2 regions of the Colwellia sp. 6M3 genome follow, and region 2 is predicted to be linked to the other one. Evidence: predicted binding sites of a transcription regulator. Region 2 holds the regulator's gene; the other holds the start of a gene.
The links. The regulator LexA, encoded in region 2, represses DNA repair genes until DNA is damaged. The targets are predictions, from matches to a motif close to TACTGTATNNNNATACAGTA.

Region 1: a site for LexA is predicted at 1,719-1,738, ahead of H4J50_RS01920 (YebG family protein). Genes of this name have one in related genera too.

The regions. Positions count from the first base shown of each region.
Region 1 covers NZ_JACGWF010000004.1:65,727-70,124, forward strand. Annotated here, with positions in the region: gene H4J50_RS01910 (alpha/beta fold hydrolase) at 1-137, shown strand, start outside; gene dbpA (ATP-dependent RNA helicase DbpA) at 251-1,636, shown strand; gene H4J50_RS01920 (YebG family protein) at 1,822-2,205, shown strand; gene H4J50_RS01925 (M48 family metallopeptidase) at 2,301-3,029, shown strand; gene H4J50_RS01930 (response regulator) at 3,694-4,059, shown strand; gene H4J50_RS01935 (chemotaxis protein) at 4,056-4,398, shown strand, end outside.
Region 2 covers NZ_JACGWF010000023.1:21,141-25,538, forward strand. Annotated here, with positions in the region: gene ahpF (alkyl hydroperoxide reductase subunit F) at 1-156, shown strand, start outside; gene oxyR (DNA-binding transcriptional regulator OxyR) at 304-1,203, opposite strand; gene H4J50_RS07165 (cupin domain-containing protein) at 1,494-1,859, opposite strand; gene lexA (transcriptional repressor LexA) at 2,129-2,743, shown strand; gene coxB (cytochrome c oxidase subunit II) at 3,334-4,398, shown strand, end outside.

The sequences.
Region 1 (4,398 bases), on a different contig from region 2:
TTAGAAAAGAATTAGCACAAGTGTTTAAAATTGAAGAAAATGTATTGATACATGAAATCGCTAATACGGGTCATATGCTACCTTTAGAATCGCCTCAAGTTTTAGCAACAAAAATCATCCATATATTGATGAGTTAATGCTACTTTTCATCGTCTTAAATAGCGCCAATAATTTAATTGCGTAAAGCTGTGCTTGCTTGAGTGAAAGCGTGTAAAATAGCGGCAATTATTTTTAAGTTAGGACTTTTACGTTGAGCGACAGCAAATTTTCATCACTTACCTTGCAATCTGCAATTTTAGAAAACCTTTCATCACTGGGTTACCACGAGATGACAGAGATACAAGCTAAGAGCTTGCCGGCTATTTTAGCGGGGCAAGACGTTATTGCTCAAGGTAAAACGGGTTCAGGTAAAACGGCAGCATTTGGTCTTGGTTTATTGAATAAACTACAAGTTAAAAAGTTTAGAATTCAAACCTTAGTACTTTGCCCTACGCGTGAATTAGCCGACCAAGTAGCAAAAGAAATTAGAAAATTAGCTCGGGCCGTTCATAACATTAAAGTGTTAACGCTTTGTGGTGGTACACCTTTTGGTCCGCAAGTGGGTTCATTGGAACACGGGGCTCACATTATTGTTGGCACGCCCGGCAGAATTGAAGATCACTTAGGTCGAGGCACTTTATCGTTGGACCATGTTGATACACTGGTTTTAGATGAAGCTGATCGTATGCTCGATATGGGCTTTCAAGCAGCATTAGATAACATTATTGATAAAATTCCTCAGCAACGTCAAACCTTATTATTTAGCGCGACGTTTCCAGATCAAATTCAAAAAATTGCTAATAAATATTTGCAAACACCGGCAGTCATAAAAGTAGAGTCGAATCACGAAAATAGCACTATTTCACAACACTTTTATCAAGTGGAAAACGATGAAGACCGCTTATTAGCTATTCGGTTATTGTTATTAACACACAAGCCTGAGTCGAGTGTAATATTCTGTAATACCAAAATTGAAACCCAGAATGTTGCAAACAAATTGGCCGCTTACGGTTTTGGTGTGGTTGCATTGCATGGCGATTTAGAGCAAAAAGACAGAGATCAAACTTTAGTACGTTTTGCTAACAAAAGTGCTTCAATATTGGTTGCAACCGATGTAGCTGCGCGCGGCTTAGACATTGAAGCGCTTGACGCGGTATTTAATTATAACCTTGCGCATGACACTGAAGTTCATATTCATCGTATTGGTCGTACAGGTAGAGCAGGCAGTACTGGCTATGCCTTTACTTTGTTTAGTAACAAAGACAGATATAAAATTGGCTTACTAGAAGATTATTTAGAGCGCACCATTGAAGGCGAAGAATTACCGAGCAATGAAGTGCTAGAACACAGCGTTTTCACAGCAAAAATGGCGACGATACAGATAGATGGCGGGAAAAAACAAAAAGTTAGACCTGGCGATATTGTTGGCGCACTCACCAGTGAAAATGGTATTACATTTGAGCAAGTCGGTAAAATTCAATTAGGGCCAAACTGGGCTTACGTTGCTGTTGAAAAAATGGTGGCGAGAAAAGCGTTAAACAAGTTAACCCATGGCAAATTAAAAGGCCGCACATTTAGAGTACGCGAATTAAAGTAATTTGAATGTACGTGCGATTTACCTATATAAAGTTGAATTGTCAGATAACATTATCTGGCAATTTTAGAAAATAAAGGTATGATACTGATGATATGTACAGTTGTTGTTGAAGTGTTTGCGCTTACTGCAAATACATTTTAGCAATAACGTGAGTTTGGTAATAAATAGTTAATTAAGGGATAACAATGGCAGTTGAAAGTCGATTTGTCGTCATAAGACAAGGTGTGGAGGTAGAAACGTTCATGGATAAAAAAGCCGCAGATGAATATGATAAAATGCTTGATATGGCAGACAGTTTATCTGAAATGTTTGAACATGCGCCTGTCGAGCTTTCTGAAAGTATCCGTGAAGAGCTTTGTGTGTATTTAGCACAAAATAGAGATGATGTACTCGTTGCCTTACAAGCTAAGAAAGCTAAAGTAGTGTCTAACAAAGCAGCATCAACTAGCTCGAGTAAGCTAAAAGATGAGCCAGTAGAAGAGGTTGTTGAAGCACAAGCAACTGAGACAGTAAAAAAGGCTAAAGCAACAAGTACCAAAGCAAAAGCCAAAGCTAAAACTGCAGCATAATAGGCAAATGGGCGAGCGTCATTAACTGAAGTAAAAACTTGCTTAACCTATGAAGCTTGTTTATTACCTAGCTAAACTAGACTAATGGTGGTGTTTTGGAATATCAGTTAATACGCAGTGAACGTAGAAAAACAATTGCCTTACAAGTTAGAAATGCTCAAATTATTGTTAGAGCACCCAAATTTGTAAAAACAGCCTATGTTGAAAGCTTGATCCAATCGAAGTTGCAGTGGCTAAATGAAAAAGTGGCTGAGCAACAGCAAAACACCCTATTAAACCCTTCATTTAGTGAACAGTTCAGCCGTGATAATACTGACCAAAAGCCATCAATATATATCGATGGTTTACCGCATAGTATTATTATTACCTATGGACGTTCTGATGTTATTCATGATCCGCATGAGCAAAGTTTAACGGTTGTTATTAATGCGCGTTATGATACTTGCGATATGTATTCAGAAGCAGCCGTGTTGAAAATTAAGTCGCAAATAGAAGCTTGGTTTAAAGCTCGAATAGAGGCATATTTAGCACAAAATATTGTCTTGTTTTCAGAAAAAATGTCACTGCATGCATCATCTTTTAAGGTTAGAAAATATAAAGCGCGCTGGGGCAGTTGCAATAGTCGTAGTGAATTGAGTTTTAATTATTTATTGAAAATGCTACCAACTTGGGTAGTTGACTATGTAATTATTCATGAGCTATGTCACATTAAACATATGAATCATTCGACAAAATTTTGGCAATTAGTTGCCGTGTATTGCCCCGAATATAAAAGTGCCAAAAACTGGATGCAAAAAAATCAACCTCATCTGAAGTGGTTGTAGTTGTTTTAATCTTCTAATAACCCTTGCTAGAATCACATCGCTATAACCCCCTTCATCATTTTATGAACTACCGCTTTTAATTAAATTAGTTGGCACAAGATCTGCTGGTTAAAAAGTGCTTCTGGTGATTTAAAAAAATAATAAAAATAATGATTAATATCCAATTACATCAACGTTTGTAAATAACCATTGATAGTATTGGTAACAAGGGGATGAATATGAAATTAACACACTACAGTTGGAAGGCATTATGCATTTATCTAGTGTCTGCTGTTTTGTCAGTTACGTTTATTGAATTAATAATAAACTTGTAAGGAAATAAGTGAGGTTGTTGTGGTCGCTTTCCTACTTTCTAAAAGTGGGTTTTTGCATAAGGAAAGCAGCTAAAGCTATGAAATGAAATGTTTAATCTCAATAATCAAACTTGTATAAAATAAGAGCGACAGTTTATATCAGTAACCAATGCGCTAAATTTGGTGAGATAACTTGAGCTACTATTTTGATTTGTTAGCGGTAGGACAGGTTAAGATATGTAGTGGGCGCATACTTTTCAACAAGCAAGTTGAATAAAAATGTCGCCTTTATTCGCATTTTCAATTAACAGCAGAGTAAATTTAATGTAAATTAGGCGTTAATAAAAAAAATAATTAAGGAATCGCGCCAAATGAGTACAAATGTTCTTATTTGTGATGACTCTAACTTAGCCAGAAAGCAAGTACTTAGAAGCCTTCCAGAAAACCTATCTACAGATGTGCAATTAGCCAAAGACGGGCAAGAAGCGCTTGATATTTTACGTAATCAAAATATTGACATTCTTTTTCTCGATTTGACTATGCCAGTTATTGACGGTCTCGGCGTATTACAGGCAATGAAAGATGAAGGGATTAATTTACCGGTTTTTGTGATTTCGGCTGATGTTCAACCTGAAATGCAAAGCCGCGTATTATCGCTAGGTGCAAAAGCATTTTTGCGTAAACCTATAGAATTAGATACATTAAATGAACATTTAAGTAATCACGGTTTCCTATGAATGCATTTGACTTAACTGAGGATCAACACGACTGTTTACAAGAGTTGATTAATGTCGCCATGGGACAAGCGAGCGATCAACTCGCTCGCTATTTAGATACCTTTGTATATTTAAAAGTACCCAGCATTGAGCAAGTTCGATCAGAACACTTATTCGATAGCCTTAATCATGACTTAAAAGCAACGGCAATTGTTAGCCAAGGTTTTTTTGGCTATGAAGGTATTCGTGGTGAAGCATTGCTGATGTATCAACCGCTTGATTCAAATCGGTTAGCTGACTTACTCGGTTATGAAGCTGATGAACTTTCATTTGATGAGCAAATGATTGATTTAAGTTCTA
Region 2 (4,398 bases):
GGTGTTTATGCCGCTGGCGATGTAACTAACACACCTTTTAAACAAATTATTATTGCCATGGGAAGTGGCGCAACAGCTGCGTTAGGTGCATTTGATTACTTAATAAGAACACCAAATCCACTTGAAGATAAAGGTATTAACGACGTTGCCGCATAGACTTGGGTAGCTTTAGTTATAAAAACGCTATTGTGATAAGCAATAGCGTTTTTTGTTGTCTAGCTTTTAGCTAGCGAGTGATCACATAAAACTTATGCTCAAAAATTGTTAAATAAAATTATTAAGCAAAGCCTATAAATAAAAATATTAATCCAATAAGCCCTTTACGGCAGTGCTAATATGACTCACAACGGCTCTAACACTCTCCATTCTTGCGTAGCCAGTTCGGCAAAGTAATACAATTTCGCGCATAGGCTGTGGATGTTGAAACGGAATATAATGTATATGTTTTTGTGGTGCATAATTCATAGTCGCAAGCTGCGGCATTAATGTAATTCCCATATTACTTGCCACCATGTAACGTAAAGTTTCAAGGCTGGTGGCTCGAAAACTATGATCTTCTTCAGCCCCAGCACTAAAACAATAACCCATAGCTTGGTCTCTTAAACAATGCCCATCTTCTAAAGTAAGAATTTTTTGATTGTGCAAATCATCAAACGTTACAGTAGATCTGTTAGCGAGTGGATGTGATGCAGACGTTGTCATGACTAAAGGCTCAGTAAATAAATCATATCGTTCAAAACGTGCCATTTCTGGTAGCCAAGGCAAAATTAAAATATCGAGCTTGCCTGTTTCCAACTGTTGTAATAAATCTTGGGTTCTATTTTCATGAAGATAGAAGTTTATTTTTGTTAGGTTACTGTTCAAGGTCGGCATAATATGCGGCAGTATATAAGGCGCTAGCGTGGGAATTAAACCTATGTGCAAATCACCCGAAAGGGGATCTAATAAAGCTTTAGCCGCTTCTTCAAAGTTATTTGCTGCGTTCAGTACTTGCTGGGCTTGTTGAACGAGTTTTTCGCCTGCCGGCGTTAGCATTACGTTACGAGGTTGTCGCTCAATTAGCGTTAACTTAAGTCGTTGTTCTAACTTCTGAATTTGCCCACTTAAGGTAGGCTGGCTTACAAAGCAAGCCTCTGCTGCATGTCCAAAGTGCTTGTATTGCGCGATAGCTGTTAAGTATTCGAGATCTCGTATTTTTATCATTGTTAAAATCTATGGCAATAAGAAATTTAATAGTTAATAGATTTTAACTTAAGCACATAGCTTTGGCTACATTGCACTAAATATGTAATGAGCTCAAAGGGCTGTAGCCATTTACTTAAAAAGAGTGAATGCAGAGAAGTAAATTTTCAGTGCAAAATATATTAATTCTTATAATGAGCTTGTTCGTTTTGAATCAACTAAACACCATCATTAGTTTTATCTTGCCTGTTGAAAACCCAAAGATACTCAATTCAATCACTCATTAAAAAACTCATCACCAGCCTGATAAATTATACCCATAAGTTATTTTGAGCGGTGAGGTTAGTGGTTTCATCACCCGTATTAACGACACCTTTGGGCTCTATTATCATAATTTTACATTCTTTATTAGCAACGGGCTTATGTTCAATACCTTTAGGTATTACAAATAATTCGCCCGAGGATAGGGTGACAACACCATCTGGTAATTCGATATTAAGCTCACCTTCAATCACAATAAAAACCTCATCAGTATCAGGGTGGTTATGCCAAACAAACTCACCTTCAACTTTAACTAATTTAAATTGATAATCATTCATTTCAGCGATTACACGAGGGGACCAATGGTCGGAAAATTTAGTAAACTTATCTTTAAAATTAATGACTTTAGATTGCATTTTTACTCCGATGGAATTTAGCACTATGGCAATACTACATTATTCAATAATCTTAAAACCATCAATGCCTGAATTAATCTATTTATCATTGATAAAATTGATTTGTCGATGGCATGTTTAAACAATAAAAAACGCTAACTTTCATTAAAATCAGCTTACTCGCTTATTCATTGAACAATAAGATCTTGCGTTTACTCTAAGCCTGTATACAATAACAGTAATACTGTTTAAAAATACAGGCTTAACCTTCAGTCGCTTAAGGAATATAAATGCGCCCTTTAACACCAAGACAACAGCAGATATTTGATCTGATTAGAGAAAAAATTTCAGATACAGGTATGCCACCAACGCGAGCTGAAATTGCGACTAACTTTGGCTTTAAGTCAGCCAATGCAGCAGAAGAGCATTTAAAAGCATTAGCTAAAAAGGGCTATATAGAAATGCTGCCCGGTACATCACGCGGTATTCGCCTTGCAGAAGAATTTATACAAGAAGATGGATTACCACTTGTAGGGCGAGTTGCAGCAGGAGAGCCTATTTTAGCGCAAGAGCATGTAGAGCAGCACTATAAAATTGATGGCAGTCTATTTCATCCTGCGGCTGATTATTTATTACGTGTTAGCGGCGAAAGTATGAAAAATATAGGTATTTTTGATGGTGACCTATTAGCGGTTCATCAAACAACAGATGTACAAAATGGCCAAGTAATTGTTGCTCGTGTTGAAGATGATGTTACGGTTAAGCGCTTTAAACGTGAAGGCAATGTGGTTTATTTACATGCTGAAAACGACGATTTTTCACCTATTAAAGTAGATTTAACATCTCAACAATTTAATATTGAAGGGTTGGCAGTGGGTGTAATTCGATCGGCCGATTGGATGTAATCACTTATTCATCTACTTTAATTATTTTCTATTCATTTCCCGTAACATTAAGCAGATTTAAACTAAGCGTTTAAATCTGCTTTTGCTTATATTTGGTCATACATTATCCCACTTACTTTTTTAAACTGAGTTATTGTGCTATTCGCTCGTAAAATCGGCTTTATGCAGGTTTTTTATACAGCGCATTGTGTGGCTGATTATTTATTATTCAGTACAAAAAAACATCTCAGAACAAAAAACAAACATTCTACATACCCTTTTAAAAATGGACGCTTCGCTTAGTTTAGGGTTAATACTCTATTGTATTTATTGGTTTTTATTTTTCATGCTTTTGAAATTTTAATTTGACCCCGATCAAGTTTTAAGTAATTCTAGTCTAGAAAACGTACAAACATAACAATAGGGCGTAATTGACGGTTGTCTGTTAATGCGTCACTTAAATAATAATAAATGTATGCGCAAAACAGTCAGCTTTCATGATGAATCTGTGTTGTTTTGCCTCAAAAGGGTGAAGGAGATGTCGAGTGAAGAGACGTAACCTAGGTTTGCTGTTGCTAGGGGGCTTGTTGTCCAGTTCGGTTTGGGCAGATATGCCACTGAATTTGACCAAGGGCGTTACGGATGTCAGTAGAGACGTATATGATTTACATATGCTGGTACTCTATATCTGTACTGCTATTGGTGTTGTGGTATTTGGTGCCATGTTTTGGTCTATGGTTTTTCACCGTAAATCAAAAGGCTTTAAACCATCAACCTTCCATGAAAGCACAAAAGTTGAAATTCTTTGGACGGCAATTCCTGTCGTTATTCTAATCGCGATGGCTGTTCCTGCCACTATTACGCTCATTGATATGGAAAATAACGATGATGCGGATTTGACGATTCAAGTTACTGGTTCTCAGTGGAAATGGCATTATAAGTATTTCGATCAAGATATCGAATTCTATTCAGTACTTTCTACTCCACGCGAACAGTATGAAAACCAAGACGGTACTTCAGCAGAGAAAGGTGAAAACTACCTGTTAGAAGTTGATCGTCATTTAGTTATTCCAACCAATAAAAAAGTACGGTTTGTTATTACTTCTGATGATGTTATTCACGCTTGGTGGGTACCGGCATTTGCGGTTAAACAAGATGCTAACCCTGGCTTTATTAATGAAGCTTGGACGAAAGTAGATGAACCCGGTATTTATCGCGGCCAATGTGCTGAGTTGTGTGGTAAAGATCACGGCTTTATGCCGATTGTGGTTGAAGTTAAATCAGAAGCTGATTATGCAATTTGGCTTGATGATCAAAAACAATTGAAGGCAAATGCAGCAGCAGCTGAAGCGGCTTCATTAAATGCTTCTGTTCCTCTAGAAGAGCTAATGCAACTCGGTGAAACAACCTACACTGCTTATTGTGCAGCTTGTCACCAAGTTAGCGGTCAAGGTTTACCTCCAGCATTTCCTGCCCTTAAAGGCAGTGCTGTTGCTACAACAGGTCCAGCTAGTGAGCACATAGATATAGTGTTTAACGGTAAAGCTGGTACAGGTATGCAAGGTTACGGCAAGCAATTAAGCTTAAAAGAAATTGCTGCAGTCGTTACTTACGAGCGTAATGCTTGGGGTAACAATACGGGTGATGCTGTGCAAGCTGCTGATGTAAAAGCAGTG